2 regions of the Okibacterium sp. AC114 genome follow, and region 1 is predicted to be linked to the other one. Evidence: riboswitches for the same ligand, from Rfam matches in the RefSeq annotation. Region 1 holds a riboswitch; the other holds the start of a gene.

What was found. Region 1 has a riboswitch for thiamine pyrophosphate ahead of thiM (hydroxyethylthiazole kinase). Riboswitches for the same ligand answer to the same signal wherever they lie in the genome.
Region 2: another riboswitch for thiamine pyrophosphate. It lies ahead of ACZ6IE_RS06260 (ECF transporter S component); the one in region 1 lies ahead of thiM (hydroxyethylthiazole kinase).

What each region holds. Positions count from the first base shown of each region.
Region 1 covers NZ_CEEDBR010000001.1:642,569-657,988, reverse strand. Annotated here, with positions in the region: gene ACZ6IE_RS03250 (LamG-like jellyroll fold domain-containing protein) at 1-1,327, opposite strand, end outside; gene ACZ6IE_RS03245 (FAD-binding oxidoreductase) at 1,499-3,049, opposite strand; TPP riboswitch at 3,137-3,234, shown strand; gene thiM (hydroxyethylthiazole kinase) at 3,227-4,165, shown strand; gene thiE (thiamine phosphate synthase) at 4,162-4,818, shown strand; gene thiD (bifunctional hydroxymethylpyrimidine kinase/phosphomethylpyrimidine kinase) at 4,815-5,744, shown strand; gene ACZ6IE_RS03225 (3-oxoacyl-ACP reductase) at 5,766-6,542, shown strand; gene ACZ6IE_RS03220 (MFS transporter) at 6,631-7,863, opposite strand; gene ACZ6IE_RS03215 (MarR family winged helix-turn-helix transcriptional regulator) at 7,863-8,351, opposite strand; gene rplL (50S ribosomal protein L7/L12) at 8,537-8,920, opposite strand; gene rplJ (50S ribosomal protein L10) at 8,972-9,487, opposite strand; gene ACZ6IE_RS03200 (sensor histidine kinase) at 9,863-11,533, opposite strand; gene ACZ6IE_RS03195 (response regulator transcription factor) at 11,530-12,303, opposite strand; gene ACZ6IE_RS03190 (FtsX-like permease family protein) at 12,444-14,036, shown strand; gene ACZ6IE_RS03185 (ABC transporter ATP-binding protein) at 14,092-14,763, shown strand; gene ACZ6IE_RS03180 (DUF4190 domain-containing protein) at 14,856-15,137, shown strand; gene ACZ6IE_RS03175 (hypothetical protein) at 15,333-15,420, shown strand, end outside.
Region 2 covers NZ_CEEDBR010000001.1:1,300,341-1,315,760, forward strand. Annotated here, with positions in the region: gene gatB (Asp-tRNA(Asn)/Glu-tRNA(Gln) amidotransferase subunit GatB) at 1-95, shown strand, start outside; gene ACZ6IE_RS06240 (hypothetical protein) at 205-807, shown strand; gene ACZ6IE_RS06245 (TIGR03086 family metal-binding protein) at 816-1,391, opposite strand; gene ACZ6IE_RS06250 (DNA polymerase IV) at 1,502-2,830, shown strand; gene ACZ6IE_RS06255 (hypothetical protein) at 2,827-3,177, shown strand; TPP riboswitch at 3,222-3,331, shown strand; gene ACZ6IE_RS06260 (ECF transporter S component) at 3,369-4,001, shown strand; gene ACZ6IE_RS06265 (ABC transporter ATP-binding protein) at 4,012-5,652, shown strand; gene ACZ6IE_RS06270 (energy-coupling factor transporter transmembrane component T family protein) at 5,649-6,452, shown strand; gene ACZ6IE_RS06275 (AAA family ATPase) at 6,449-7,084, shown strand; tRNA gene ACZ6IE_RS06280 (tRNA-Arg) at 7,113-7,188, opposite strand; gene ACZ6IE_RS06285 (SCO4848 family membrane protein) at 7,230-7,448, opposite strand; gene orn (oligoribonuclease) at 7,490-8,110, shown strand; tRNA gene ACZ6IE_RS06295 (tRNA-His) at 8,160-8,235, shown strand; gene ACZ6IE_RS06300 (metallopeptidase family protein) at 8,336-8,710, shown strand; gene ACZ6IE_RS06305 (D-alanyl-D-alanine carboxypeptidase family protein) at 8,746-9,999, shown strand; gene nadE (ammonia-dependent NAD(+) synthetase) at 10,060-10,881, shown strand; gene ACZ6IE_RS06315 (hypothetical protein) at 10,970-11,989, opposite strand; gene ACZ6IE_RS06320 (hypothetical protein) at 12,109-12,471, opposite strand; gene ACZ6IE_RS06325 (aldo/keto reductase) at 12,625-13,629, opposite strand; gene msrA (peptide-methionine (S)-S-oxide reductase MsrA) at 13,756-14,277, shown strand; gene ssb (single-stranded DNA-binding protein) at 14,466-14,939, shown strand; gene ACZ6IE_RS06340 (DUF6993 domain-containing protein) at 15,132-15,420, shown strand, end outside.

The DNA of each region.
Region 1 (15,420 bases):
TCGTCACATCGGTGCCCACGACGCCGTCGAGGCCGTTGAACTGCCAGTGCGCGAGCGTGCCCGGAACCTCGGGGTAGTCGGCCGGCGAGCCCGGGAATTCGGTCGTGATGGGGTCGGGTCCGACGAAACCGTCGAGCAGGATGTCGCGCGCCTTCTGGCCGAGCGACGGGGTGTCGGCGGGGCCAGCGGCGAACGTCGGGTTGAAACCCTTGAACCGTTCGGAGAAGTCGATGGGCAGGCTGAACTGCTGCTGCGAGCCCTCGAGGAACGGCTGGTCGTAGCTCGTCAGGGTTTCCTGCGGCTTCCAGGTGACCCACGGCGAGGCGGTCTGCACGTTGATCACGTCGTTCGTCAGGTCGAACTCGTAGAGGCCGAGGTAACCGTCACCGCCCTCATAGGCCATCTGGTAGTCGATGACGACCTCGGTGACCGTGTGACCGAAGTCGTTGGTCTTGTCGAGGCGCGACGAGCCGTGGAAGTGGCCGTTCAGCGTGAGGAAGATCTGGTCGTGGTTCTTGATGAGCTTGTCCCAGAGGCGCAGGCCGTAGTCGGTCTCGCGGGGCGTCTCGCCGTCGGGCGCGATGTCGATCACCTGGTGCGTGGTCAGGATGACGGGCACGGTGGGATGCTGCGCCATGACGTCGGCGGCCCACGCGAGCGTCGCATCCGAGGCACGCCACGAGAGCGCCAGGACCATGTACTTCTGGCCGTCGGCCTCGAAGATGTGGAACTGGTTGAAGCCCGTGGGGTCGCTGCCCTGGAACGTCGACACGTTCTGCGCCCGGTTCGGGCCGAACCACTTGAGGAACGGCTCGTTGGCGAGGTTGTACTGGTCGTCGAAGAGGTTGTCGTTGCTGTCGCGCACGTCGTGGTTGCCGGCGAGGATCGAGTAGGGCAGCTTCGCCTCGTCGAGGTTCTTCATGGCGTTGTCGGCGGCGATCCACTCGTTGTTCACGCCCACGCGGTCGACGACATCGCCGAGGTGGGTGACGAACGGGATCTGCAGCGCGTCGGCGTTTGTGGCGAGCCAGTCCGTCTGCACCGAGAACGGGTCGTCGCCGTAGCGCGGGATGAACTGGTCGGCCGAGTAGCGCGAATAGAACTGCGTGTCGGGCAGCACCGCGAGGGTGAAGCGCGACGCGTCGGTGGTGGCGCCGGGGGCGGGCGCTGCGGCTGCGGCGACGGGGGATGCCGCTGCGGTCGTTTCGGCGGGTTGGGTGGCGGGCGTCGGGGCGGCGGATGCGGGAGCGGCGGCGATGAGGCCGGCCCCCAGGCATCCGACCAACGCCGCCGCGGGGAACGCGGAGAGGAGTCGAGGAGTTTTCACGCTCGCCAGCCTCGGGGGGCGCATCGACGGGCCGCTAGCCGCGTGGCAAACTGGCCCCCATCCGGGGGTGAACAACGGGTGTCTCGGTGCGCGGAGCGGCCGAACGGCCCGGCGGTCCGTGTCCCCGGGGATCGGTCCGGCCGCCCCGCGGTGACCCGCGGATCGAACGGGTTACTGCGGCTGCGTGAACAGCCCCGCGGGATCGTATTTCTTGCGCGCGGCCTGCAGGCGAGCCTTGTTCGCGCCGAAGTAGGCGCTGTCAGGGTCGGTGATCGAGGCATCCGAATAGTTCACGTAGGCGCCGTCGCCCCAGTGCGGCTGCATGGCCTGCCGGAACCCGCGCGCGTAGGCGTCGAAGGGCGCGGGATCGGCGCCGTTCTCGAAGGTGGCCGTGTATTGCACGGTGGCGAGGGCATCGCGCCACGGGAACGCGGTATCGCCCGCGCCGACCTTCGCGACCTGCCCGCCGAGCGCGTCGATCGACACGCCGCCCTCGATCATGCCGCCCACCTGGCCGGCCGCCGTGGCCTGGCCGATCAGGGCCTGAATCCCGGCCGCATCGAGCGGCGCCTGCGCGATATGCGACGTCGCCCCGAACGATTCGCGTTTCAAGCTGCCGCCCGGGCCCGTGTTGCACTGCGCGACGGCGATATTCGAGCATCCCGCGTAGGTCGCCATGGCCTGCCCGTAGTCGTGCGTCGACGACGTGTTGGTGCTGGGCTTCACGGCGTTCGTGAGCCCCGCCAGCTGTGCCGCGAGCTGCCCGGGCGCGCCCAGCCACGTGCCAGACATCGTGATCGCCGGGCCGGTCGGATGCTTCACGGGCCCGCCCAGCAGCTTCAACGTCGACCAGAGGCCCGGGTCGGTCTGGGGCATCCAGCTCTGCCACGCCTCGACCACGGCCGCGGCCTGCGCGAACGGCCACGACAGGAAGAACATGGTGACGGTGGGCGCCGCCTGCGTCTGGAACGTGAACGACGTGACCACGCCCAGGTGCCCGCCACCGCCGCCGCGCAATGCCCAGAACAGCTCGGGTTCGGTGGTTGCCGACGCCGTGACGACTTTTCCGTCGGCCGTGACAATCTCGATGGCCGTGACCTGATCGCACGTCAGGCCGAAGGTGCGCGTGAGCACGCCGACACCGCCGCCCAAGGTGAGCCCGGCGACACCGACCGTGGCGCACGATCCGGCCCCGATAGCCCGACCCTCGGCTGAGAGCGCGGCATACACGGATGCGAGCGCCGCACCGGCCCCGATGGTCGCCGTCCCGTCGCTTGCGACCGTCACCTGGTCGAGCGGGCGCACGTCGATGACGAGCGACGGCGGCACATCGGTTCCGCTCGCCCCGCCCGCCGAGTATCCGGGATAGCTGTGGCCACCCGACCGGATGGCGAGGGGCACGGCATGAGCGGTCGCGAACGTGATCGCGGCCGCCACATCATCCGCAGTCGCCGCCTCGAGGATGGCGAGCGGCTGGGCGTCGTCGAACCGCGGGTTCTCGACGAGTTTGAGCTGCGCGTAGTCGGCATCGGCCGGCAACACCAGCGCGCCCTTCAGCTGCGCCGCGAACGCCTGCCAATCGGCCGCCGTCGCAGTCTTCACGGCCGTCGGCGTGCCCGCGGCCGTGGGGCTCGCGGTGGGTGTTGCGGGCGACGTGCACCCCGAGAGCATCAGCGTCGCGCCCGCGAGCAGAATCGCCTGGCGCCTCGTCAGTTCTGCCATGACCGGAGCCTACTGCGCGAGCGCCGCGCGCGGCAGGACCTCTCCCCCATCCGTCCGTCGACGTCACGATCAGGCCGCTATAGTCGTCTCAGTGACACGGGGTGCCCGCACGAATGCGGGCTGAGAACACACCCGTCGAACCTGATCTAGTTAGAACTAGCGAAGGGATGTCCGCGGATGAGTATTCGCCCAGGCACCAGTACGACCCTGCCCACCACCGGCCCATTTTCCCCGGCCGCCCACCTCGAGCGGATGCGTTCAGCCGCTCCGCTCGTGCAGTGCATCACGAATCATGTCGTGGCGAACATCACGGCAAACGTGCTGCTCGCCCAGGGCGCCTCCCCCGCGATGGTCGACATCCCCGTCGAGGCCGGGCTGTTCGCGCGCATCGCGTCGGGGCTGCTCGTCAACCTGGGAACCCCGACATCCGAGCAACGGGATGCCGCGCGCGAGGCCGCCGTTGCTGCATCCGAGGCGGGCACACCGTGGGTGCTCGACCCCGTCGCCATCGGAGCGCTGCCCGTGCGCACCGAGCTGGCCCACGAGCTGGTCGCGATGCGGCCGAGCGTGATCCGCGGCAACCCGTCAGAGATCCTGGCGCTGGCTGGCGCGGGCGCGGGTGGGCGCGGCGTCGACTCGGTGGCCGGCGCCGACGACGCCCTCGACGCGGCCCGGATGCTCGCACGCACGCACGGCAGCGTCGTGGCCGTCTCGGGCGCGATCGACCTCGTGACGGACGGCGAGCGGGTCGCCCGCCTGGCGAACGGAACCGAGCTGCTGACGCTCATCACGGGCGGCGGTTGCGCGCTCGGTGCCACCATCGCCGCCTACCTCTCGGTCGTCCACGACGGCGATCTTTTCGAGGCGACCGTGGCCGCGGTGACGAACTATACGATCGCGGCCGAGGTCGCGGCCGAAGTCTTGGTCGGGGCGCCCGAATCCGGTCCCGGCTCGGGTCGCATTCCGGCGACCTCGAATGCCGCCGACGATCATGCCGAGATCCTCGTGGATCTCCGCGCCGCTCGACCCGGGCCCGGCTCATTCGCGGTCGCCTTCATCGATGCTCTCCACGCTCTCGACGCGGCAACCGTCGCCGACCGCGCGGTGCGTTCGTGACCGCGCGTCACGCCCTCGACCTCTCCCTCTACCTCGTCACCGACACCGCCCTGTGCGGCGAGCGCGGTGTCGCGGCGACGGTCGAGGCCGCTGTGCGGGGTGGAGCGACGACGGTGCAGGTGCGGGCGAAGGACAGCAGCGCGGCCGAGGCCCTGCAGCTGCTCCTCACTGTGGCGCGGGCGTGCAACGGCCGGGTTCCCGTGCTCATGAACGACCGCGTCGACGTCTTCCTCGCGGCGCGCGCCCGGGGTGCGGCGGTTCACGGCGTCCATGTGGGCCAGAGCGACCTGCCGGCGACAGATGTGCGGCACATCGTGGGCGAAACGGCGATCGTCGGGCTCACGGCATCCTCACTCGTCGAGGTCGAGGCGGCCAACGCGTTGCCCGCCGAGGTCGTCGACTACCTGGGCATCGGGGTCATTCGCGCGACCACCACGAAACCCGACCATCCCGAGCCCATCGGTGTCGCCGGTTTCGGCGAGCGCCGGGCCGCCAGCCGCCTTCCCGCCGTGGCCATCGGCGGCATCGGGTTCGACGACATCCGCCCGTTGCGGGATGCCGGAGCCGACGGCGTCGCGGTCGTCTCGGCGCTCTGCGCGGCCCCCGATCCGGAACGCTCCGCCCGCGACCTGCGAGCGGAGTGGGCACGATGAACGGCGATTCGACCATCCGCAGCGACTCGCGCGCACAGCATGACTCGGCCGCGCCCCACGACAGGATCGGCGCCGACATCCCTCGCGTGCTGAGCGTCGCGGGCACCGATCCGACCGGTGGCGCCGGCATTCAGGCCGACCTCAAGAGCATCGCGGCGAACGGCGGCTACGGCATGGCCGTCGTCACGGCGCTCGTCGCCCAGAACACCTGCGGCGTGCGCTCGGTCCACACACCGCCCGCCGCGTTTCTCAGGGAACAACTCGACGCGGTCAGCGACGACGTCGAGATCGACGCGGTCAAGATCGGCATGTTGGGCGACGAGACGACGGTCGCCGTGGTCGACGAGTGGCTCGCCCGCATCCGACCGCCCCTCGTCGTGCTCGACCCCGTCATGGTGGCCACGAGCGGCGACCGGCTGCTCGATGCCCGGGCCGAGGATGCCGTGCGACGGCTCATCGAGCGCTGCGATCTCGTCACCCCGAACCTCAGCGAGCTGGGCGTTCTGGTGCGCGAGCCGACCGCCTCGACGTGGGCGGTGGCACTCGACCAGGCGCGCCGCCTCTCCGAGAGTTCGGGCGCTATCGTGCTGGCCAAGGGTGGGCACCTGGCGGGCGACGACTGCCCCGACGCCCTCGTCGACGTCGCAGCGCGCGGCCGTATCCCCGACGGGCTCGCCGAGGTCCCCGGCACCCGCGCGGCCACACGCAACACCCATGGCACCGGATGCTCGCTCTCGTCGGCCATCGCCACGCGCCAGGCTCAGACCGGCGACTGGGTGCACGCCCTGACCCTCTCGAAGGCCTGGCTGCTCGACAGTCTGCGCTCCGCCGACGAGCTCCACGTTGGCCGCGGAAACGGCCCCATCAACCACTTCCACTCCCTCTGGGCGGATGCGTCGGCCACCGCGTCACTCACCCAGTCCTGACCTCACCACCGAAAGAACCTCATGCTCCTCTCCGAACAGATCGTTCTCGTCACAGGCGCCGGTCGCGGCCTCGGCCACTCCATCGCCCGCGCGTTCGCCCGCGAAGGCGCCCGCGTCGTCGTCAACTACCGCTCCTCGCGTGCCAGCGCCGAAGCCCTCGCCGACACGCTCAACGCCGGCTCGAGCACCCCGCGCGCCGTCGCGCTACAAGCCGACGTCACCTCACCCGACGAGGTGGCAGCGCTCTTCTCGGCCGCCCACGCTCACTTCGGCCACCCCATCACGACCGTGGTCAACAACGCCCTCGCCGACTTCTCCTTCAACGGCGACGCCCGCGCATCCGCCGACACCATCGGCTGGGATGCCTTCGCCGCCCAGTTCGAGGGCACGGTCCGAGCCACCCTCAACACGACACAGGCCGCCCTGCCCGCAATGCGCGCCGCGGGCTTCGGCCGCATCATCACCATCGGCACGAACCTGTTCCAGAACCCGGTCGTGCCCTACCACGACTACACGGCCGCGAAGGCGGCGGTCCTCTCCCTCACGCGCACGCTCGCGGCCGACCTCGGCCCACACGGCATCACCGTCAACATGGCGTCGGGCGGTCTCCTCCGCACCACCGACGCGAGCGCCGCCACCCCCGAGGCCGTCTTCGACGCCATCGCCGCGGCCACCCCGCTCGGCCGCGTCGTCACCCCCGACGAGTTCGCCGACGCCGTCCTCTTTTTCGCGAGCCCGCTCTCCCGCTCGGTCACGGGCCAAAACCTCGTCGTCGACGGAGGCCTCGTCAAAAATTGATGGCGCATGGGCCCCGAGGAGAGCCCATAGAGGACAAATGCGGTGCCATCCACGCAGGGATGGCACCGCATTCACGTCTCGTCGAGGATCAGCTCTCGCCGATGGCGATCGCCTCAGCCTCTTCGAGTTCAGACTTGATGGGCGCGTTCACGCGGGCGAGCGCCTTGCGGCCGAGCAGCACGATGAGCATGGCCACGAGGGCCGAACCGGCGGCGGCGTAGTACGGCACCGACGGCGTGAAGATCTTGGCCAGCTCGGACGCGACGGGCGGGGCAACGGCTCCGCCGAGGAACCGCACGGCCGAGTAGGACGACGACGCCACCGAACGGGGCAGGTCGGTCGCCTCCATGACGCATTCGGTCAGCACCGTGTTCATGATGCCGAGGATGAGCCCACCGACGATGACGCAGACGATCAGTCCCGCCTTGACGTCGATGAGCAGCCCCGCGGCGATGAGGTCGAGCGAGAGCAGGATGAGCGTCATCCAGAGCACGCGGGTGCGCGGCATCCGGGCGGTGAGAACGGGGGCGACGAGCACGCTCGTGACGGCCAGGCCGATGCCCCAGCCGAAGAAGACGAAGCCCAGTTGCAGGGCGGGCAGCTCGAGCGGGAACGGCGTGTAGGCCAGCAGCACGAAGAACGCGATGTTGTAGAACAGCGCGGTCGCGGCGAGCACGGCCAAAGCCGGGCGGCCGAGCGCCTTGAACGGAGCCGACAGCTTGATGGGCGTGGGCTTCGTCTCCTCCTTGCCCAGCAACACGACGATGGCGATAAATCCGACCGCCATGAGCACGGCGGTGCCGAAGAACGGTCCGCGCCAGCTCCACGAGCCGAGCAGTCCGCCGAGCAAAGGCCCGATGGCGATACCCAGGCCGAGCGCCGCCTCATAGAGGATGATGGCGGTCGACGTTCCCCCGGATGCCGCCCCCACGATCGTGGCCAACGCGGTCGAGATGAACAGCGCGTTGCCGAGACCCCAGCCGGCGCGGAAGCCGATGACGGATTCGACGTTGCCCGACAGCCCGGCCGCCAGCGCGAACGCGACGATGAGCGCGAGGCCGATGAGCAGCGTGCGCTTGGCGCCGATGCGGCTCGACAACCAACTGGTGAAGAACATGGCCACACCGGTGACGACGAGGTAGCTGGTGAACAGCATCTCGGCTTCGGTGGGCGTGGCTTGCAGGTCGGCCGCGATGGCCGGCAGGATGGGGTCGACGAGACCGATTCCCATGAAGGCGATGACGCTCGCGAAGGCGACGGCCCACACCGAGCGGGGTTGCTTGAGAACGGCGCCGAGGCCGGCGCTCTGGTGGCCCGCCATCAGGCGTCGTCCCGTTTGGAGAGGAGCGTGCCCACGGCGACGCGCTGCTGCAGAATGCGCGTGGCTTCGGTCAGGTGCTCGAGTTCTTCGGGCGCCAGGTCGGAGAAGTGCGGCACGAGGGCCTCGGCGAGGGTGTCGCGCCATTCATGCAGCGCCTTCTCCCCCTTGGGCGTGATGGCGATCTGCCAGGCGCGCCCATCATCGACGTCGACGATGCGCTTGACCCAGTCGACCTGGTCGAGGTTGCGGATGATCTTCGTCATCGTGGGCTGCGACACCCGGCTCTGGCGGGCCAATTCTCCGAGGCGCACGGGGCCCAGCGAGACGAGCGTCGAGAGCGTGCGCCACACGGCGGGCGATTCTGCGCTCTCGGTGGACTGCGCGGCGAGGCGCGTGAGGCGGTTGGCGACGGTCACGAGATCGCCGAGGAGGAGGGGTAGCTGGTCGGCAGAGACTCCCGGCTCTGCCTTCTGATCTACGGTAAGCATTACTCAATTATATACATAGCTTGGCTATGCATTCTCCCGCTTCTCTGTCGGCGAACCGTCGGGCTCCGGCATCCGGAAACGCCGAAAGGCGCCACCCCGTGCGGGATGACGCCTTTCGAACTGAGACGAGCGGATGACCGGAGCCACCCGACCGAACCCGAGTAAGAGGCCCTCTCGGGCCCTGATTACTTGAGGGTAACGGTTGCGCCGGCCTCTTCGAGCGAAGCCTTTGCCTTCTCGGCAGCTTCCTTGGTCGCGCCTTCGAGGACAGCCTTGGGGGCTCCGTCGACGACGGCCTTGGCCTCGCCGAGGCCGAGGCTGGTGAGCTCGCGCACAACCTTGATGACCTGGATCTTCTTGTCGCCGACCGACTCGAGAACGACGTCGAAGGAGTCCTTCTCTTCGACCTCTTCAGCAGCGGCGCCGGCAGCAGCCGGACCAGCAACGGCGACGGGGGCGGCCGCGGTGACCTCGAAGGTCTCCTCGAATGCCTTGACGAACTCGGAGAGCTCGATGAGGGTCAGGCCCTTGAACTGCTCGAGCAGCTCTTCAGTTGACAGCTTTGCCATGATATTTCTCCCTTTGTCTTTTATGTACTCAACCGCGTGTCTAGGCGAAACCTAGGACGCGGACTCCTGCTTCTCACGCAGCGCGTCGACCGTGCGAACGGCCTTCGACAGCGGTGCGTTGAACAGATATGCGGCTCCGAACAGCGAGGCCTTGAAGGCGCCGGCAAGCTTGCCGAGCAGAACTTCGCGGGACTCGAGGTCGGCGAGCTTGCCTACCTCTGCGGCGGACAGCGGGTTACCGTCGAAGTAACCGCCCTTGACCACCAGGAGAGGGTTTGCCTTGGCAAAGTCGCGCAGACCCTTCGCAACGGCGACCGGGTCACCGTGAACGAATGCGATGGCGGACGGACCGGCGAGCTCGTCGTCGAACGACGAGATGCCGGCGTTGTTCGCCGCAATCTTGGTCAGCGTGTTCTTCACCACGGCAAAGGTTGCGTCCTCACTGATGGACTTGCGCAGCGTCTTGAGCTGAGCAACAGTGAGACCGCGGTACTCGGTCAGCAGAACGGCAGTCGAGCTCTGGAATTTCTCCGTGAGTTCGGCAACCGAGGCTTCCTTGTTCGCCATGGCCACTCCTTATGTATTAGTTCCGTAACGCGGTGAGCGTTACGTGACCAGGCCACCGGCAACTCTGTTGGAGTCACACCCGCACATGAAAAAAGCTCCGGCGCAAGCGCTCGGAGCAGAATGACGATCTCGGGAAAAACCCGAACCATCGAAAACTTCGAATCACCTGCGCGGGCGTTCTCGTGAGAGAGCCTTAGTTCGTCGTGCATTGCTGCACTCGGATAACCAGCGGTCTTTGGTCCTGGATCAGAGTACGCGAGGGGATGCCGCGGCGCAAGTTCGGCCGCGACATCCGTTCTGCGTGCCGGCGTTGGGCACGGGATGCCCGGAGCGACACGCTCTGACGCCCGCCCCGCGCCGTCGCGCACGAGGTCGTCAGGCGAGGGGTAGCGTGACGCGGAACACCGTGCGACCCGGGCGGCTCTCGGCCGTCACCGTTCCGCCGTGCGCCTGCACGACGCCGTGCACGATGGCGAGGCCGAGGCCCGTCGAACCCGTGGCCCGCGACCGGGAGTCGTCGCCGCGCGTGAAGCGCTCGAACAGGCGCGGCGTGAGCTCCGGGTCGATGCCGGGGCCGTCATCCGAGATCTCGATCACGGCCGTCGATGCCTCTCCGAGGGCGAGCGACGCGGTGACCGTGGTGCCGGCGGGTGTGTGCACGCGCGCGTTGCCGAGCAGATTGGCCACGACCTGGTGCAGGCGCGGCGCATCCCCCACCACACTGATGGGCTCGTCGGGGATGTCGAGCTCGAACACGTGATCGGGCGCGGCGGCATGCGCGTCGTTGACGGTGTGGATGAGAAGATCCGTGAGGTCGACGGGCGCGCGGTCGAGCTCGCGCCCCTCGTCGAGACGGGCGAGCAGCAGCAGGTCCTCGACGATGGTGGTCATGCGGCCGGACTCGGACTGGATGCGGCCGAGCGAGTAGTTGACGTCGTCGGGCAGGTCGTCGCTGTGCCGGGTGGCGAGCTCGGAGTATCCGCGGATGGAGGCGAGCGGCGTGCGCAGTTCGTGCGAGGCATCCGAGACGAATTGCCGCACCTTGCTCTCGGAGGCCTGACGGGCCGTGAGCGCCGAACCGACGTGCCCGAGCATCCGGTTGATGGAGGAACCGACGCGGCCGACCTCGGTGCGGGGGTCGGCATCGGCGTCGGCCACGCGAACACCCAGCGCGACCTCGCCGCGGTCGAGCGGCATCTGTGACACGGCAGCGGCGGTGGCGGCGACACGGTCGAGCGGGCGCAGCGACAGGCGCACGATGAGCCAGGCCACGAGACCCGCGAGCACGGCGCCGAAGAGGGAGATGAGCAGCACGATGAGCACCTGCTGCGAGACCGTCGCGTCGACCTCGTCGAGTGGCAGGCCGAAGATGTAGTCGCCGTAGGGCGTTGGCACCACGACCATGCGATAGTCGCCGAACTGGCCGCCGAGGCTGACCGTGCGGGGGCGCTCGATCTGGATGACGCCGTCCCACCCGGGCGTGCCGGACGAGGCTGCATCGACCTGTGCCGCATAGGCCACGAGCGCCCGGCCCTGGGCGGCGGGCAGTGTGTAAGCCGCACCGTGGGCCACATAGCCGGCGTCGATGAGCGAGCCGTTGCGGTAGATGGCGCCGATGAAACCCTGCGAATAGCCGGGGCGCTGGATGAAACCGGGGGGCGTCGTGTAGGTATCGGAATTCGTCGAACCCGTGCCGGGCTCCGAGCCCGACGATGTCGCACCGCCGCGGCTCACGACCTCGCGCAGCTGGTTGTCGACACCCGCGATGAGGAGGGACTGCGTCGAGAGCACGGTCGCGAAGCCCACGATCAGGCTCGCGATGGCGAGCAGCGCGATGACCGCGACCGTGAGCTGGCGGCGCAACGTCCAGGGCAGCCCGAGAGCGCGGCGCCAGAACGCGGGGCGCGCTGCCCGAGCCTCGCCGGGTTCGCCTGACGGCGCCTGTCGCGCAGACGCATCGGCCGCCGATGGCGCGCCAGGGCGAGGAGGGGGCGCGTCAGGGCGAGGCGGGTGCGGCGACGCGGGCGTCGCGGGGGGCGTGGTCACGCGCCATCCGCCGGTTTGATCATGTAGCCGACGCCGCGGATCGTGTGGATCATGGCGGGGCGCCCGGCGTCGATCTTCTTGCGTAGATAGGAGATGTAGATCTCGACGACGCTGGCCTTGCCGCCGAAGTCGTAGCTCCAGACGCGGTCGAGGATCTGGCTCTTCGAGAGCACGCGACGCGGGTTGCGCATGAGGTAACGCAGCAACTCGAACTCCGTGGCGGTCAGCTCGATGGGGGTGCCGTCGCGGTAGACCTCGTGGCTGTCCTCGTTGAGCGTCAGGTCGCCGACCTGCACGGTGGGTCCGTCGTTGTCCACAGCGAGAAGGGTCGACCGGCGGATGAGGCCGCGCAGGCGCGCCACGAGCTCTTCGAGGCTGAACGGCTTGGTGACATAGTCGTCGCCGCCCGCCGTGAGTCCGTTGATGCGGTCGTCGAGGGAGTCCTTGGCGGTGAGGAACAGCACGGGCATGTCGTCGCCGTTGGCACGCAGGCGGCTGAGGATCTGCAGGCCGTCGAGATCGGGCAGCATGATGTCGAGCACCACGGCGTCGGGGCGGAAATCGCGTGCGGCGGCGAGCGCGGCCTGCCCGGTGGCGGCGGTGCGCACCTCCCAGCCCTCGTAGCGCAGTGCCATCTTGAGCAGATCGGTGAGGGTGGCCTCGTCGTCGACGACGAGCACGCGCACGGGCGAACCGTCGGCGCGGGTGAGGGCGGTGCGGTGGGCGCTCGAAGCGAAGGGTGTGTTACTCACAATCCTCAGTATGGGCATCTTCCTATGAGCGGTCTATGAGCCAGCCAGATGCACGCCGACATAGAGAACGCAAAGGAATCGTCGTGGCCGGGCATAGGCGGCGTCCCTACCTTCTGGACTGCGGCACCCCGGCCGCCCTAACGTCAGAAGGAATCCTCATGTTTGGCACCTATCTTCGGCGCGAGCTGATCGGCAGAAGAAAACAGACCATCATCATCGCCATCGGCATGGCCCTCGCGATCGCGCTCGTCATCATCGTCAACTCGGTCTCGGCCGGGGTGAGGAATGCTCAGACGACGGTGCTGCAATCCGTCTATGGTGTCGGCACCGACATCACCGTGAGCCAGGCCGCGACTCCCCCGGCGGAAGGCGGCACCGATGGGCCCGGCCAGCGCTTCGACTTCGGGGCGGATGCGGGGGCCACCACCGACGGATCGACGACGGTCGCGACATCCCGCCTCGAGGCCGCTCGCGGGACCACCACCTTCGCCGCCTCGGACCTCGACACGGTCACGGCGTTGCAGGGCGTCTCCGGTGCCGCCGGAACCCTCGCGCTGACGAACACGACGTTCGACGGCGAGCTGCCCGACTTCTCGCAGATGCAGGCGCCCGGCGCGACCGGCTCCGACGCGGGCACGGACGCCGACTCGGGGACGGGCACTGACTCGGGCACCGACTCAGGCACGGGCTCCGACGCGGGCACGGCCCCTCAGGGCGGCGCGGATGGCGCGGGCGGCAGCTCCTTCAACGTGGACTCCTTCACGGTGCTCGGCCTCGATCCCGCCGCCGACGCCGTCGGCCCCCTCTCGGCCGTGACCCTGACGGACGGACGCGGGCTCGAAGCATCCGACACGGGCACCGACAACGCCGTGCTCGATGCCACCTACGCCACGGCCAACGACCTCGCCACGGGTGACACGCTCGACATCGGCGGAACCACGTTCACGGTCGTGGGCATCGTCGGGGCCACGGGGTCGGACGCCGAGACCGCCTCGAACGTCTACATCCCGCTCGACCGCGCGCAGACCATCTCGGGTCTGACCGACCAGATCTCGACCATCTCGGTGCAGGCGTCGTCGTCGACCGAGATCGCCGCGGTGAAGGCCGCGATCGAAAAGGACCTGCCCGACGCGACGGTCTCAACGCAGGAAGACCTCGCCTCGAGCGTGTCGGGCTCCCTATCGTCGGCCTCGGGCCTCGTCTCGAGCCTCGGCACCTGGCTGTCGATCATCGTGTTGGCCGCGGCGTTCCTCATCGCCATCCTCTTCACCATCTCAGGGGTCTCTCGCCGCACGCGCGAATTCGGCACGCTCAAGGCCATCGGATGGTCCAACCGCCGCATCGTGGGCCAGGTCGCGGGTGAATCGGTCGTGCAGTCGCTCATCGGCGGAGCCGTCGGTGTGGCCGTCGGACTCCTCGGCGTGGTCGTCGTGAACCTCTTCGCCCCCACCCTTACGGCATCGGCCAGCTCGTCGGCCGGCGGCGGCATGCCCGGTGGCGCACCCGCTGCGGCGGGTTCGGGCGGCGGTTCGGGCGCGGGCGACGCGGCCGCGAACCTGCCCGGTGGCGGTTTCGGCGGCGGCCAGGCGGCGGCATCCACCACCGATGTCGTGTTGAACGCCCCCGTCACGCCGCTCATCATCGTGATCGCCGTGGCCCTGGCGGTGGCCGGCGGCCTGCTCGCCGGCGCGATCGGTGGATGGCGCGCCTCACGCCTGCGCCCCGCCGAGGCCCTGCGCTCGGTCGGTTAGGCCGCACTCCCCTTCCCCTTATTACTTCTCTCAACGAACCCCGACGGAGCATCCGATGTACACCCTCACCGACCTCACCAAGACCTATTCACAACCCAAACGCACCGTCACGGCGCTGAACGGCGTCGACCTCACGATCCCCGACGGCCAGCTCGTCGCCATCCAAGGCCCGACGGGCGGCGGCAAGTCGACGCTGCTTCAAATGCTCGGCGCCCTCGACCGGCCCACCTCCGGGTCGATCGCGCTGCGCGGCGACGACCTGTCGACCCTCAGCGAGGCGAAGCTCGCCACCATCCGGGCGTCGGAGATCGGTTTCGTCTTCCAGGGGTTCAACCTGATCCCCACCCTGACGGCACTCGAGAACGTCGAGATGGCGCTGATTCCCGCGAAAGTGCCGGCCCAGGAGCGCGTGCATCGGGCCACCCAGGCGCTCGAATCGGTGGGCCTCGGCGAGCGCGCCACACACCTGCCCAACGAGCTCTCGGGCGGCCAGCAGCAGCGCGTCGCGATCGCCCGCGCGCTGGTCAAGAACCCGAAGGTGCTTCTCGCCGACGAGCCGACGGGCAACCTCGACGAGCAGACGCGCGACGAGATCATGCAGCTGCTGGAAGGCCTCTGGCGCGAGCAGAACCTCACGGTCATCATCGTCACGCACGATTCGGCGGTGGCCAAACGCGCCGAGCGGCGACTGCGCATCGCGAACGGCACGATCAGCGAAGTGGCCTGAAAAAGCGAAAAAACCCCGATCGGATGCTGAGAACCCCTACGATATTGGATGCCCACCGTGGGCGCTCTGCCACCTCCCCTGAAAGGGACACAATGACAAACGCTCCCCAGTACCAGTCCGCCCCCGGCCAGCAGGCCACGCCCGCCGACTACCCCGGCAAGACCCTGGGCCTCGTCGGTTTCATCCTCAGCATCGTCGTGCCGGTCGTCGGCCTCATCCTGAGCCTCGTCGCCCGTTCGCAGTCGAAGAACGCCGGCTTCGAGAACAAGTGGGCCAAGATCGGCATCATCGTCGGCATCATCCTGACGATCCTCGGCATCATCGGCTTCATCATCAACATGGCGGTCCTGCTGCCGATGCTGCAGCAGTACTAGATCGCGACAGCACCACCAGCGCGCTCCACGAACAGGGCGGTACTCCGGAGACGGGGTGCCGCCCTTCGTCGTGTGGCCGGGCGGGCGGCCCCGCGAGCGGTGGGTAGTCCTGCCCCTGGCGGCCCGGTAGCCATCCGTGTTTAGAGTGGGGTGGACGAGCCGATCCCGGCCCCCTTCACCGCCCCAGGAGGCGCCGTGCATTCTCTGCTTCCCGCGCCGCAAACGCCGCCGGCGCCCGAGCGCCCATCCGCGGTTAGCGCCACTCCGGCACAGTCCATACCCG
Region 2 (15,420 bases), 660 kb from region 1:
TCATCGGCGCGGTCATGAAGGCCATGAAGGGGCAGGCCGACGCCGCCCGCGTGCGCGAACTCGTGCTCGAGCGTGCCGCGGCCGTCGAAGAGTAACCACTCGCCGCGGGCGCTTTCAGCCCCGTGACACGTCGAGGGGGTTGAGTCGAGATACACGGGCTCAACCCCCTCGCGCGTTTCCGGAAGCGAGGTCTACGATGACGCCATGCTCGTGGAGGGTACGATCCGTTGGCAGGTCACAGAGGACTGCCCCTGGGACGTGCTGCTCGCGCTTGCGCTCCGGGATCTGGCCGGCCTGGCGGGGGAGTGCGCCGAGACGATCCCGCCCGTGCATCCGGTGCCAGAAGCCGCTGCAGACGCCGACCTCGAGGGAATCGACCGGGTCGCGCTGGCGGCGCAGTGGCGCGGATGGTGGGCCGGGATCATCCTGCGCGAGACGCGACCATTCATGTCGCCCGTGCGCCCGCCGCATTTCGAGGTGTTCGACCGAGCCCTCGAGTTGCAGGAGCTGCTCTATCGACACTATGACGCGGCCATGCGCTGGAGCATCGATCGTCACGCCGAATATGAGCGCTCGGTCCGGCAGCGCGGGTCGTCGCTGCCGGCGATCTACCGGCTCGTCCAGCGTCGACAGCTGCAACTGCGCCGTCAATCCAACTCGTTCCGTGTCGACCTCACGGTGCTTCCGTTGTCGCTCTACGGCGGTTGGGTCGTGGCGCCCGACACGATCGTCGTGAGCTCGTCGCTGCGGGACGATCCCGATGCCTTCCAGGCGTGGTTCGAACCGATCGTCGAGGCGCTCGTGTGAAGGCTGGTCTAGCTGCCGAAGGGGGCGCGCACGTCGCGACCCGTGAGCGCGAGCAGGCGCGACTGCAGGGGAGCATCTTCATCGACCGCGACAGGCGACGCGAATAATCCGGATGCCTCGAGCGTCTCCTTCTGGGGTGCGAAGACGCTCCATACGGCCTCGACCAGGTCGTCGTCGAGCCGCTCGTCGGCACCCACCGCTTTCGCGAGATCCCACGTGTGGATCGCGACATCCGACACCTGCTCGGCGAGGTATTCGCGCACGGTCACGGTGTCATAGCTGAGGTGCACGGGTGCGTCGTGGGATGCTTCCTGCCACGCGTTGGTGGCCCGCTCCGAGTGTCGGTGCCACTCGGCCTTCAGGTCGTCGGACAGCGGGTTGAGCAACCCCTGCGCCTGCCGCGTGGTCATGCCGGTGAGCAGTGCGGACACCCACTGCTGCTCGTCGATCACGTGCTGCACGAGCTGGCGCACGTTCCAGTCGGTGTCGGGCGTCGGGGCATCCCAATCGGTGACCTGTTCGAGGCGGCGCGTGAATTCTTCGTGCGCGGTGCGCTGCAGTGCCAGCCAGTCGTAGTCGGTCATCGGTGCCTCCCGGTCGGTGTGTCCCCGACCACTGTAACGCCCGGGCACGCGAGCCATTCCCGGGCTCCAGCACCCGCTTCGAATGTCGGTGGCGCCTGAGAGAATGAAGTGTGTCCCGCCAAGATGGTCTCTCGCGTCGCGTCTCCGACGACGACGCCTCCGGCGAGGGCGCGCACATTCTGCACATCGATATGGACGCCTTCTTCGCGTCGGTCGAATTGCTCGACTATCCCGAGCTGCGCGGCAAGCCGGTCATCATCGGCAACCCGACGGGCCGCTCGGTCGTCACGAGCGCCACCTACGAGGCCCGCCGCTACGGGGTGACGGCCGCCATGCCCGTGTCGAAGGCTATCCGTCTGTGCCCGCAGGCCGTCATCCTCGAGCCGCATCACGCGCGCTACAGCCATTTCTCGAAGCGCGTCATGGCCATCTTCGAAGAGGCGACGCCGCTCGTCGAGAAGCTGTCGATCGACGAGGCGTTCCTCGATGTGGCCGGCGCCCGCCGCCTGCTCGGCACGCCCGCCGAGATCGGCCGCATGCTGCGCCGGCGCGTCCACGAAGAGACGGGGCTCACGTGCTCGGTCGGTGCGGCCGGGTCGAAGTTCGTGGCCAAGCTGGCGTCGTCGGCCGCGAAACCCGATGGCCTGCTGGTCGTGCCGCCGGCCGAGACGCTGCAGTTCCTGCATCCGCTTCCCATCCGTGCGTTATGGGGTGTGGGTGGGCGCACCGAAGAATCGTTGCTGCGCATGGGTTTGCGCACGGTCGGCGACGTCGCCGCGGCGCCCCTGACCGTGCTCGAGCGGGCGGTCGGCGCGGCCACGGGGCGCAAGCTGCACGAGCTCGCACGCGGCATCGACGACCGGCGCATCGTCACGCAGTCCACCGAGAAGAGCGTCGGTCACGAGGTCACGTTCGACGAAGACATCCGCGATCCGGCGCGCATCAGACGCGAGATCCTCGGCCTGTCCGATCGCGTCGGGCAGCGCCTGCGCGCGGCGGGTCTTTCGGGGCGCACCGTGTCGATCAAGGTGCGATACTCCGATTTCACGACCGTCACGCGTTCGCGCACGCTCGAAGACCCGAGCAATGTGTCGAAGCGGTTCTATGAAGAGGCCGCCGACCTGTTCGATGCGTTGCACACCGATGGCCGCGCCATCCGTCTCATCGGCGTGCGAGCCGAGCAACTGACCGAGGGTGGCCCCGGAGCCCTGCTGTGGGATCCCGACGAAGAGTGGCGCGAGGCCGAGACGATGATCGACTCGCTGCGCAAGAGGTTCGGCTCGGGCGCCATCGGTTCGGCGGCGCTCCTCAGCGGAACGACGCGCACCGGGCGCGATCAGGCGGCGGCCGCATCCGCCCAGCGGGCCGACCAAGCGCGTCGAGAAGCTGACCGCAACCCCTTGGACGGGGAAGCCCCGCAGAGTAACTTTGGGGCATGAGCAACCTTTCACTCGACCTGGCCAACTCCTTCAAATCGCTCGGCGTCTCAACCGTCTACGGTGAGCCTGTCGAGTTCGAGGGGGGCTCCCTCATTCCCGTCGCACTGACCTGGTACGGCTTCGGCGCCGGTGAAGGCGAGAACATCGAAGACGGCGACGAGAACGTCGCCGGTTCGGGTTCGGGCGGTGGCGGCGGTGGTGCCTCTATCCCGATCGGCGCCTACGTCAAGGCGGCCGACGGCATCCGCTTCGAGCCCAACGTCGTCTCGCTCCTCGCCGTCGGCATCCCGGCCATCTGGGTCACGGGTAAGGCCCTCGCGCGCATCATCAAGGCGCTCAAGAAGTAGTCCTCACTTTCTCGGCCCCGCGGCAACTCGCCGCGGGGCTATAATTTTGTCAACACGGGAGTCCGGTGAGCCGGGCTGAGAGGAAGGTTCTCAACCTTCGACCGTCGAACCTGATCTGGATCATGCCAGCGCAGGGAGGCATCCATCTCCTTACCCGTGCCCTCATTCACCGAATAGAAGGGGCACGTATCGTGTCAACGCGCACTGAATCACTCGCACAACCGCAGGCTCCGGCCGCCCCCAGTCCGTTCCGCTGGCGGGTCGTCGACATCGTCGTGGCCAGCGTTCTCGGCGTCGCCGCCGGCATCGTCTTCTGGGCCTGGGGTCTTGGATGGAGCGCCATCAGCGCCCCCTTCCAGTTCCTGCCCGGCCTGCAAGCATCGCTCGCCACCCTGTGGGTGGCCGCCGGAGTTCTCGGCGCCCTCGTCATCCGCAAACCCGGCGCGGCCATCTTCGTCGAAACCGTCGCCGCGGCCGTCTCGGCCCTCGTCGGCACCCAATGGGGAGGATTCCTCACCATCGAGGCCGGCATCGTGCAGGGCCTCGGCGCCGAAATCATCTTCCTGCTGTTCTTCTACCGCGTCTGGAACCTGCCCGTCGCTATGCTCGCCGGCGCCGGCGCTGGTCTCGCCATGGCCATCAACGACCTGGTGCTGTGGTACCCGGGTTCGGCGTTCGGCTTCGTCGCCGTCTACACGATCTCGGCGATCATCGGTGGCGCCATCGTCGCCGGAGTGTTGCCGTGGCTCGCGGCCAAGGGGCTCGCTCGCACGGGCGCGCTCGATCGTTTCGCGTCGGGACGGGCATCCGCTCGACGTGTCTGACGACGAGACAATGTCGGTGCGCCCGGCCGGGGTCGAGGCCCGCGGCTGGGCGTTCCGGCACGCCAGCCGGCTCGCCTGGGCGGTCGACGGGCTCGACCTGTCGATCGAGCCGGGGGAGCGCGTGCTACTCCTCGGGCCGTCGGGTGCCGGCAAGTCGACGCTCATCCAGGCCCTGGCCGGCGTTCTCGGAGACACTGCCGACGAGGGCGAATCACGAGGTTCCCTTCTCATCGACGGGATGCTTCCCGCCGCCGTCCGCGGTCGTGCGGGCCTCGTGTTGCAAGATCCAGACTCGCAGGTGATCCTGGCTCGTGTGGGTGACGACGTGGCCTTCGGCTGCGAGAACCTCGGCGTCGACCGCGGCGAGATCTGGCGGCGTGTGGGCTGGGCACTCGATGCGGTGGGTCTCGATGTGGCGCTCGATCATCCCACGTCGCAGTTGTCGGGTGGGCAGAAGCAGCGGCTTGCGTTGGCCGGTGTGCTGGCGATGCATCCCGGCCTGTTGTTGTTGGATGAGCCCACGGCCAACCTCGACCCCGCGGGTGTGGCCGAGGTGCGGCATGCCGTGGCGCGCGTGCTCGAACGCACGGGCGCGACGCTCGTCGTGATCGAACACCGGGTCGACACCTGGGCGTCGGTCGTCGACCGCGTCGTCGTGCTCGAACCGAACGGCGGCGTCAGCGCGGATGGCTCGGTCGAGCGGGTGTTGGGGGATGCCGCGACGGCCGAGCGTTTGCGCGAGGCGGGTGTGTGGGTGCCCGGGTGGCGCCCCGAGGCTCCCGCGCGGCGTACCCAGCCCGGAACGAGTTCGGGCATCGCATCGGGCTCCGCCTCTGGAACGGCCACGGGTGCTGGTGCGAATGCTGGTGCTGGTGCGGGTGCGGGTGCGGGTGCTGGTGCTGGTGCTGGTGCCGACGACGGTGTGTTGCTGCGCGCAACCGGCCTGTCCGTCGGACGGCCCGGTCAACATCCCGTGCAGACCGATCTCTCGCTCGACCTGCGCGACCGAGAACTCCTCGCGATCGAGGGCCCGAACGGTGCCGGCAAATCGACCCTCGCGCTCACTCTCGCGGGCCTGCTCGCCCCACAGGCGGGCTCGGTGACCGCGAGCGACCTGCTCCGGGGCGATAACCGGGTGGATGTCTCACCCCACCGCTGGCGATCGCGAGAACTCCTCACCCGCATCGGCATGGTCTTCCAAGACCCCGAGCATCAGATCCTCAAGCCGACCGTGCGCGAAGACCTCCTGGTGGGTCCGCGCGCCGTCGCGGGTGGGAGCTCACGCAGGGCGCTGCCCGCCGACATCCTCGCCCGTGTCGACGAGGTGCTCGAGCGTCTGCGCCTCACGCATCTCGCCGAGGCGAACCCTTATACGCTCTCCGGCGGTGAGAAACGACGCCTCTCGGTGGCCACGGCGCTCGTCACGGGGCCGCGCGTGCTCGTGCTCGACGAACCGACGTTCGGGCAGGATGCCCGCACCTGGCGCGAACTCGTGGCGCTGCTCGCCGAGCTCCGAGACGGAGGTACCTCGATCGTGGCCGTCAGCCACGACGCCGACTTCGTGCGCGTGCTGGCCGACCGCCGCATCGAGGTGCGCGCGACGAGCGGGGCCCACCGAACGGATGAGCGCTTCGGGGGAGTGATCGCATGACGACCGCATCAGCGATGCCCGCCGAATCCACCCGCCCAGGCCCCGTCATCTACCGCATCAACCCGGTCGCCAAGCTCGCGGCCACCATCCCGCTGAGTCTCGCCCTCGTGCTCACGCTCGACTGGCTCTCGGCCACGGTCGCCCTCCTGCTCGAACTCGCGCTCCTCGGCTGGGCCGGCCTCGGCTGGCGGCAATTCTGGCGCCGCACCCTGCCCATCTGGCTGGCGGCTCCGCTCGCCGGGCTCAGCATGGTGCTCTATGGACAGGCTTCCGGCGAAACCTATGTGCAGTTCGGCATCCTGCACGTCACGGATGGTTCGATCGCGATCGGTGTGGCCACGGCTCTGCGCATCGTGGCCATCGCTCTGCCCGCTGTCGTTCTCTTCGTCACGATCGATCCCACCGATCTGGCCGACGGGCTCGCCCAGATCGTGAAGCTCCCGGCCCGTTTCGTTCTCGGAGCCCTGGCCGGCCTGCGCATGGTCGGCCTCTTCATCGACGACTGGCGTTCGCTGGCCCTCGCTCGTCGGGCCCGCGGCGTCGCCGACTCCGGCCGTCTGCGACGTTTCGCGGGCCAGAGCATCGCGCTGCTCGTGCTCGCCATCCGCCGCGGTTCGAAGCTGGCCACGGCCATGGAGGCCCGCGGCTTCGGCTCGCCCATCCCGCGCACCTGGTCGCGCGTCTCACGTTTCCACCGAGCGGATGCCGTCCTCATCCTGATCGGCATCGGCATCGCTGCGGCGGCCGTCGTCGTCAGCGTTTCGGCGGGCACCTGGAACTTCATCCTGGGCGGCTCATGACCGACCTCGCCTCGCTGACGGATCTCGTGCGGCGCGCCTGGGCGGCAGCGCCGGACGATAGATCTGCTCGCCTCAGGGACGGCGCGACCTTCTCTGCGCCGCCCTCGACAACCCATTCATCGTCGACACCGCACGCGCCGGCCGCGAGGCTCCTCCTCATCGACGGCCCCAGCGGCTCGGGAAAATCGACGCTCGCGGACGAGTTGCACGCTGCTCTCTCCGACACGGGCGCCATCCTCATCCGCATGGATGAGATCTACCCGGGCTGGGGCGGCCTCGACGAGGCGACCACCATCCTCGCGCGCGATGTGCTGGGCCCCTGGCGTCACGGCGAGCCCGCGGGCCACGCGCGCTGGGACTGGGCGGCCGACGCTGCGGCGGGATGGCGCGACATTCCGCCGGGACATCCGCTCATCGTCGAGGGATGCGGCGCCGCGAGCGGCTGGACAGACGACCCCGCCGCCGTGCTCGTGTGGGTGGAAGCATCCGACGAGACTCGCAAGCGCCGTGCCCTCGAACGGGACGCGGGCACCTTCGACGCCCACTGGGAGATGTGGGATGCCCAGTGGCGCAACTATCTCGCGCGGGCGGACTATCGGGCGCGAGCCGATGCCGTCGTCCGCACCGACTGAGGCGCTCGGCGCTCAGTGCCACGAGAAGTGGTGCCCCCGGCAGGATTCGAACCTGCGACCAAGAGATTAGAAGGCTCCTGCTCTATCCCCTGAGCTACGGAGGCGAAGGGTTGCCCTTCCAGGTTATCGCAGCCGCCGGGCGGTCTCAGGCCTGCACGAGGCCGATCACGCCGAAGACGGCCGATACGAGCGCGATGAGAAGCGAGATGCCGATCAACACGGCGTGCACGATGAGGAACTTGGTGGGCTTGCCCGCGGCATCCCGAGCGCGTGTGTCTTTGCTGACGCGTTTGTAGAACTGGGGCCAGACGATGGCGTTCCAGACGGCGTTCACGAGAAGCAGGATGGCGAGGGTAACGGTCACGCGCTCAATCCTATGTCGGGGGCCCACACTAGGATCGAGGCATGGGTAGCGTTACAGACCGCCTCGTGTGGATCGATTGTGAAATGACCGGGCTCGACCTCGCCGTCGACGAATTGGTAGAGATCGCCGTGGTCATCACCGACTTCGACTTGAAGCCTGTCGACGAGGGCATCAGCATCGTCATCAAGCCAGATGCCTCGGCGCTGGCCAATATGGGCGAGTTCGTGACGAACATGCACCAGACCTCGGGCCTTCTCGAAGAGATCCCCAACGGCGTGAGCCTGGCCGAGGCCGAATACGAGACGCTCGAGTACATCCTCAAGCATGTGCCCGACCAGCTGAAGGCGCCGCTGGCCGGCAACAGCATCGGCACCGACCGCGCGTTCCTCGCCAAGTTCATGCCGCGCGTCGACGCGCACCTGCACTACCGCAACGTCGATGTGTCGTCGATCAAGGAGCTGGCCAAGCGCTGGTTCCCGCGCGTGTACTTCAACGCCCCCTCGAAGAACGGCGGCCACCGTGCCCTCGCCGACATCCTCGAGTCCATCCGCGAGCTCGACTACTACCGCCACGCCGTGTTCGTAGCCGACCCCGGTCCCTCGAGCGACGAGGCCAAAACCGCCGCTCAGGCGAGTGTGGACAAGTTCGCCCTGGATATGTAATACACTTTTCTAGTTGCGTTCGAGCCCGAGAGGGATTCAGACGCGCATGGTGGGTATAGCTCAGTTGGTAGAGCGCCTGATTGTGGTTCAGGAGGTCGCGGGTTCAAGCCCCGTTACTCACCCCAAGTAGAATTCGATGCCAGAGGCACTCTGGTTCCGGCGAGTCGCGTTCGCATCTCGGCCGGGTGTTCGAACCGATCCGCACGAATGTGACCGGAGGCTCCGATGTCGACGCACCCCGGTTTCGAACCCCTCGACGTCGCAGCGGGACCCTTCGAGGAACTCGTCGTCGACGAACTCGACGAGCTTCCCGACGACATGGTCGACGGCCTCGACAACATCGTCTTCGTCGTCGAGGACCGCCCCGAGGACGGCTCGCTGGACCTGCTCGGCCTGTACGACGGTGTCGCGCTGACGGAGCGCGGCCAATACGGCTTCGGCGAAATGCCCGACCGCATCGTCCTCTACCGCGAACCACTCCTCGCCATCTCACGCGACCTCGACGAGCTGCGCGACCAGATCCACGTCACCCTGGTGCACGAGATCGCCCACTTCTACGGCATCGACGACGAGAAGTTGCACGAACTCGGGTGGGGCTAAACGCCCACGCCCGGTCATCCGGTTACTCTGACCACATGAGTGCCTCTTACCGACCCCGTGCGCGGTGGGGTCGCATCATCGGGATTCCGCTCGGAACCCTCGCCATCCTGGCCGTCGGCCTCTACGGCCCGGCCACGCTCATCGGCCCGCTGCCGGCCGCCACGTTCGAACCAGCGGCCGCCGCGACCAGCGAGGTCATGGGCACGCCTGTCGCTCTTCCAGAAACCGGTTCTTCGGCCGTCACCCTGGCTGACGTCGACGCACCCATTGCCACCGCGGGCACCTCAGATCCTCTGCCGGCGGCCGGCACCGTGAAAGTCATCACGGCCCTCGTCGTCCTCGACAAACATCCGCTCGGCGCCGGCGAGCAGGGCGCCACACTTCCGATCGAGCGCGCCGATTTCGATTCCTACACCGATTACGCGAAAAACGGCGCACGAACGGTTCCCGTCTTCCTCGGCGAGAACTGGACGCAGCTCGAGATGCTGCAGGCGCTGCTGCTCGGTTCGTCGAACAACCACGCGGACTCGTTGGCGCGCTGGGCCTTCGGCAGCACCGAGACGTTCGTCACTGAAGCCAACGCCTGGCTGCGCGAGAACGGCATGCAGAACACGACGCTGGCGGACGCGACGGGGCTCTCCGAGCAGTCTGTGGCGACGGCATCCGATCTCGCGCGCATCGCCCAGCTAGCCGACGACAACGAGGCCATCTCGGCGATCGTGTCCAACCCGTCGACGGCATTGGCGTCCCGGCGCGGCGTCGACAACACCACCGCCTATCTCGCCGACCTCGGCGTGACGGGCCTCTCGCGCAGCTACACGGATGCAGCGGGCGTTAGTTTCCTCTACGCCGCCACGGTTTCCAAGGAAGGACAGAGCCTCACCTTCTACGGCGCCTACGTCGGACAGCCCGACTACGAGAGCCTCGAGGCGAGCGTGCGGGCGCTCATGGATTCGGCCCAGGCGGGAGTTCAGATCGCGCCGCCGTTGCCCGCGGGCACGGTTCTCGGCACGGTGACGTCGGCCTGGGGCCGCGAGGCCGACGTCGTGGCCGGGCGCCTCGCCCCGCGCATGGTGTGGAAGACCGACACCGCAAAACCCGTCGTCACCCTCGACGAGGTGCGTATCGCGACGAAGGGCCAACGCATCGGCACGGCCACCGTGACGGCTGCGGGCGCCGAAAGGGATGCCCCGGCGCTGCTCGAGGCGTCGCTGCCCGACCCCGGTCCGCTCTGGCGCCTGTCGCACCCCGTGCCCGTGATCGCGGAGCTGATCGCCTCCTGGAAGTGAGGCAGCCTCCGCCCAGTCGGGGGGGGCGTCCGTGGTCGCGTCGCGGAGTAGATTGGTCGCATGCGTGAACGTCAAGCTGAGATCATTGCCGAATTGGATGTCCGCTCCGAGATCGATCCCGCCGCGGAGGTCGAGCGCCGGGTCCGTTTTCTGACCGACTACCTCGAGACGACCGGGGCCGGCGGGCTGGTGCTGGGCATCAGCGGTGGCCAAGATTCGTCGCTCGCAGGCCGCTTGTGCCAGCTCGCGGTGGAACGTCGCCGCGAATCCGGAGCCGAGGCATCGTTCATCGCCGTCCGCCTGCCCTATCAGGTACAGGCCGACGAAGAGGACGCCCAGCTCGCGCTGTCGTTCATCGAACCCGACCGCCAGGTCGTCTTCAACATCCACCGCGCCGTCGAGGGTTTTGCGGATGAATTCCGCGACGCGGCCGGCGAGAACATCACGGACTTCAACAAGGGCAACGTGAAGGCCCGGTCTCGGATGATCGCGCAGTACGCTCTTGCCGGCCAATACGGGTATCTGGTGGTCGGCACGGATCACGCGGCCGAGGCCGTGACGGGCTTCTTCACGAAGTTCGGAGACGGGGGAGCCGACATCCTGCCCCTCAGCGGTCTCACGAAACGTCAGGGCGCGGCGGTGCTGCGCCATCTGGGGGCCCCCGCCCGTCTGTATGAGAAGGCGCCCACGGCCGATCTGCTCGACGAGAACCCGGGCCAGACCGATGAGGACAACTTAGGGCTGGTTTACGCCGACCTGGACGACTTCCTCGAGGGCCGCGAGGTCGACCCGGCCGTCGCCGAAGCTATCGAGGCGCGTTACGCGGCGACGCGGCACAAGCGCACCGTGCCTGTGTCACCCGCCGACGAGTGGTGGCGTTGAGCGTATAACGACCGGAACATAGAGGAAGGCGCCCGTCCCGAGTGGGGAGGGCGCCTTCTTCGTGCGTCTGTCGTGGCGGGTCGCGAGCCTAGGCGGTACGCTGGCCGGCGTCGCCGACCTGGTCGTCGCGCTCGTCGTCCTTGCGGACGGCGGCGAGCTGCGCGTCCAACGCCGCAACGTCGTCCATGAGCTTCTGCGTCTGCAGGTCGGTTGCTGCGGGAGCTGCGGGCAGCGCCGCGGCGGGTGCAGATGTGGCCGAGGCCGATGCAGCGGGTGCCGCAGGATCGGTGGAGCTCGACGTTGTGGGCACGGCGGAGGAGGAGTCGGCCGAGGGGGAGTCCGGCTCTTCGCGGTTGGCGCGAGTCTCGGCCGCCGGGGATGCCGAGGCGCGAGTAGCGTGCGACTCGGGTGCGGATTCCTGCGGGGACTCAGCGGACGGCTGGGTGGCCGTGGCGGGCACGGCTACGACGCGTTCGTCGTCCCGGTACACGTCGTCGGCGGTCGAGGATTTCTTCGACGCCTTCGCGGAGGAGGTGTCGTCGGTGTGCTCGTCGCGGTGACGTTTGGCCGACCACTTGTCCTGCTCGGAGATGAGCGCACGCTCGTTCTCGGTGTTCTCGAAACGCCAGCGCTCGAGGTCGGCCTCGAAGATCTTCTTGGCGCGGCCGGGCTTGTTCTGCCATTCCACGAGTCGGTCGCGGAATTCGGTGACGACGGGCTCGAGCTCGTAGCCGAAGGTCGATGAGTTGCGCTTCATCTCGGCGAGCTGGTGGGCGGCCCAGTTGGCGGCCAGCGGCGCACCCTTGATGGGAAGGAGGCGAATGTGGATGTCGGCCTGACCCACGGCGCGGTCGGCGAGGACCTGTTCGCCGGGCGTCAGCGAGTACCACACCGACGCTTCGGTGGAGGCGTCGACGAGCGCTGCGATAGCCGCTGCCTTCATCTCGCGATCCCGCTGGGCGACGAGGCGTCGCACGGCGGCCTTGGTGATGCCGGACGCGAGAAGCGCCGCGACGATGATGGCGACGGCGATGACCGCCGCGCTGAAAAGGACAGGCCTGGTCTCTGACGCGGTCAGCCAGGCAACGAATTCATTCCACCACTGCATGGCGGCAGACTACTTTCTCGGACGGGCCCCGGCCGGGATGCGCGCCGCCGTGTCGCCGATCGCCGTAACGGCGCGTCTGAGCCGCCCCGAGGAGTGCTGACGACGGCCTGGAAGTTCGCTCACGAATTGCGCAGGCATTCGGCGGCGTCGGCCAGCTGCCAGAATTCGCCGAGGGCAACGAAGGCCGAACGGTGCGGGGCGTAGCGCTTGGCCACGAACCGCTCGCCCTCGGCCGAGAAGGTCTGCTCGATGTGGCCGACGACGTGACCATCGGGAGCCGTCGCGCGCCACAATGACGCGTTGACCGGCTTCAGATCGAGCCCGCTGACAACGGCCGGCCGCCGCCCCTGCGCCACGCGCTCGATCGACTGCGCCCAGGCATCGCCCGAGACCGTATGACGGGCGGTCGGCGACGAGCTCGATGCGCCGCCCCGCGCCGCCCGTGCGGCCTGCGCTGATCGAGCCGCCCGCGTGGTCTGCATGGATGTCATCGTGTTCTCCCGTCATCGATCGATCTGCTGATGAGACCGACGTTACGGGGGACCACCGACATTCGGACGACGAAGCGGCCGGCCCCACAACAGGACCGGCCGCGACATCCACGCCAGGCGCGGAACGGGTAGAGCGTGTGACCTCTAGAGCCCGGTGCCGTGAACCGCGTGGGGTTCGATGGCGGCGATCTCATCGGCGGTCAGATCGGGCGCGTCGAGGGCGGCCACGTTCTGCTCGAGCTGCTTCACCGAGCTGGCGCCGATGAGCGCGCTCGTGACCTGCGGCTGACGCAGCACCCAGCGGAGCGCCAGCTGGGCGAGCGTCTGCCCGCGACCCGACGCGATCTCGTTGAGGGCGCGGGCGCGCTCGAGGTAGGTCTCCGAGATCTTCTCGGCCGAGAGGAAACGGCTCGTCGCGGCGCGCGAGTCGCCGGGAACCTGGCCGTCGAGGTAACGGTCGGTCAGGAGGCCCTGCGCCAGAGGCGAGAAGACGATCGAACCGGCGCCCACCTGATCGAGCACCTCGAAGAGGCCATCCTCGATGTGGCGGTCGAACATGGAGTACCGCGGCTGGTGGATGAGCAGCGGCACCTTGTGCTCGGCGAGCGCGGCGGCCGCCTTCACGGTCTGTTCGGGGGAGTAGTTCGAGATGCCCGCGTAGAGGGCCTTGCCCTGGTGGACGGCGGTCGCGAGCGCCCCCATGGTCTCTTCGATCGGGGTGTCGGGGTCGGGGCGGTGCGAGTAGAAGATGTCGACGTAGTCGAGCCCGAGGCGGCCGAGGCTCTGGTCGAGCGACGACAGCAGGGTCTTGCGCGAACCCCATTCGCCGTAGGGGCCCGCCCACATCTCGTAGCCGGCCTTCGACGAGACGATGATCTCGTCGCGGTAGGGCAGCAGGTCGTCTTTCAGGATGCGCCCGAAGTTGATCTCGGCCGAACCGGGGGGAGGACCGTAGTTGTTGGCCAGGTCGAAGTGGGTGATGCCGAGGTCGAAGGCGCGCCGCACGATCGCGCGCTGGGTGTCGTAGGAGCGTTCGTCTCCGAAGTTGTGCCACAGGCCGAGCGACACCCGGGGGAGGATGAGGCCGCTCCGGCCGGTGCGGGCATAGTGCATGGATTCGTAACGGTTCTCGTCAGCGAGGAAGGTCATGCGCTCATGTTACTGAGTGCAGAAGTCGGCCGATGGCGCAACCCGTGACAGGGAACAAATCGAGGCACCGGTAGGTTGTGGAGAAAGGTGCGCGGTCCCCGCCGCGCTCGATGAAAGGGGATCTCTATGCAGACCTATGTCTTGGCCGGCGGATGCTTCTGGTGTCTCGACGCGGTCTACCGCAACCTCAAGGGTGTCCACGAGGTCGAGTCCGGTTACACGGGCGGCGACACGGCCAACCCGAACTACGAATTGGTGTGCACGGGTCGCACGGGTCACGCCGAAGCGGTCGCGGTCACGTTCGACGAGACCGTCATCCCGGGTGAGGTCATTCTCGATGCGTTCTTCACCCTGCACGACCCCACGCAGCTGAACCGTCAGGGCGCCGATGTCGGCACCCAGTACCGTTCCGCGATGTTCTACACCGACGAGGAGCAGAAGCAGGTCTTCGAGGCCGCTCGCGACCGCGCATCCGACTGGTGGGACGGTGGCCTCGTCACCGAGATCTCTCCGCTCGGCACGTGGTACCCGGCTGAGGACTACCACCAGGACTTCTTCGCGAAGAACCCGGGTCAGGGCTATTGCATGGCCGTGGCCCGCCCCAAGGTTCTGAAGGTGCGCAAGAAGTTCCAGGAGTACGCCCTCTAGGCAGAGCGCCTCTGAGTCTGATCGCTCACGCCGACGCCCGGTTCTCCACAGAGCCGGGCGTTCGCTTTTTCTCCCCAGATCCGGGTTCCGCCGTCCCCTGTTCGCCCGCCCGCTGCACACTCGAGCAACGGGCACATCGGATGTCTGAGCGCACCTCGCTCACCGGCCCGCCACCTGGGAGACACACCATGAACGACATGATCACGGCCACCGGAATCGTCGGAACCATCCCGCGCTTCGTCCACACCACCGAGGGGCTCGCCATAGCGAGCTTCCGGCTCGCATCGACGCAGAGACGCTACGACCGGGCGGCGGCCGCCTGGGCCGACGGCGAGACGAATTGGTACACCGTGTCGGCCTATCGACAACTCGCTGAGAACCTCGCCGAGTCGCTCACGAAAGGCGATCGCGTCATCGTCACGGGCCGGTTGAAGGTGCGGCACTGGCAGGCGAATGAAAAATCAGGACTCGCCGTCGAGGTCGATGCCGAGGCGGTCGGGCATGACCTCCTGTGGGGCCGCACGATCTTCACCAAGAGTCTCGGCCCCCGACCCGACGCCGCGCGGCCGACGCCCGACCTCGGCATCCCTCAGGCCGAGTGGCACACGGCTCCTCCGTCCGAACAGATGGGGAATGCGGTGGCCGCGGCATCGGCGGCCTGAGCGCTCGTGTGACGGGCCCGGGCGGTGTGACGGGCCCCGGGGGAGCCGCGCCCTCGGCGGTTTCGGAGGAACGCGGCAACCCCCTCGCCCTAGACTTTCGCCAGACGACATCTCCGGCTGAACGTCACCGTGGGGCACGCGGTGAGGCAGACGGTGGGGCAGACGGTCATCGAAGGGTAGTGCGCTGTGAAGATGGTTTCGGAGAGAGTGCGGCGGTCGACCTCGTCGACGCTGCTGACGGCCGGGGCGCTGGCCCTGACGGTCTTCCTGGCGGGGTGCACGGCGCCTGCCGAGCCCACGGCCACGCCGACGCCGACCGCCACCGCGAGCGCTGAGACTCCTGCGGCGCCGCTCGCCTACCAGCCCGATGCGGGTGCAGAGGGCAACCTCGACTACTTCAACCAGGTGAACACGCAGACCCTGGCGGCCAACGCAGAGGCCGACGGACGCGCGTTCGTCGACGGGCTCGTCACGGCCGGTT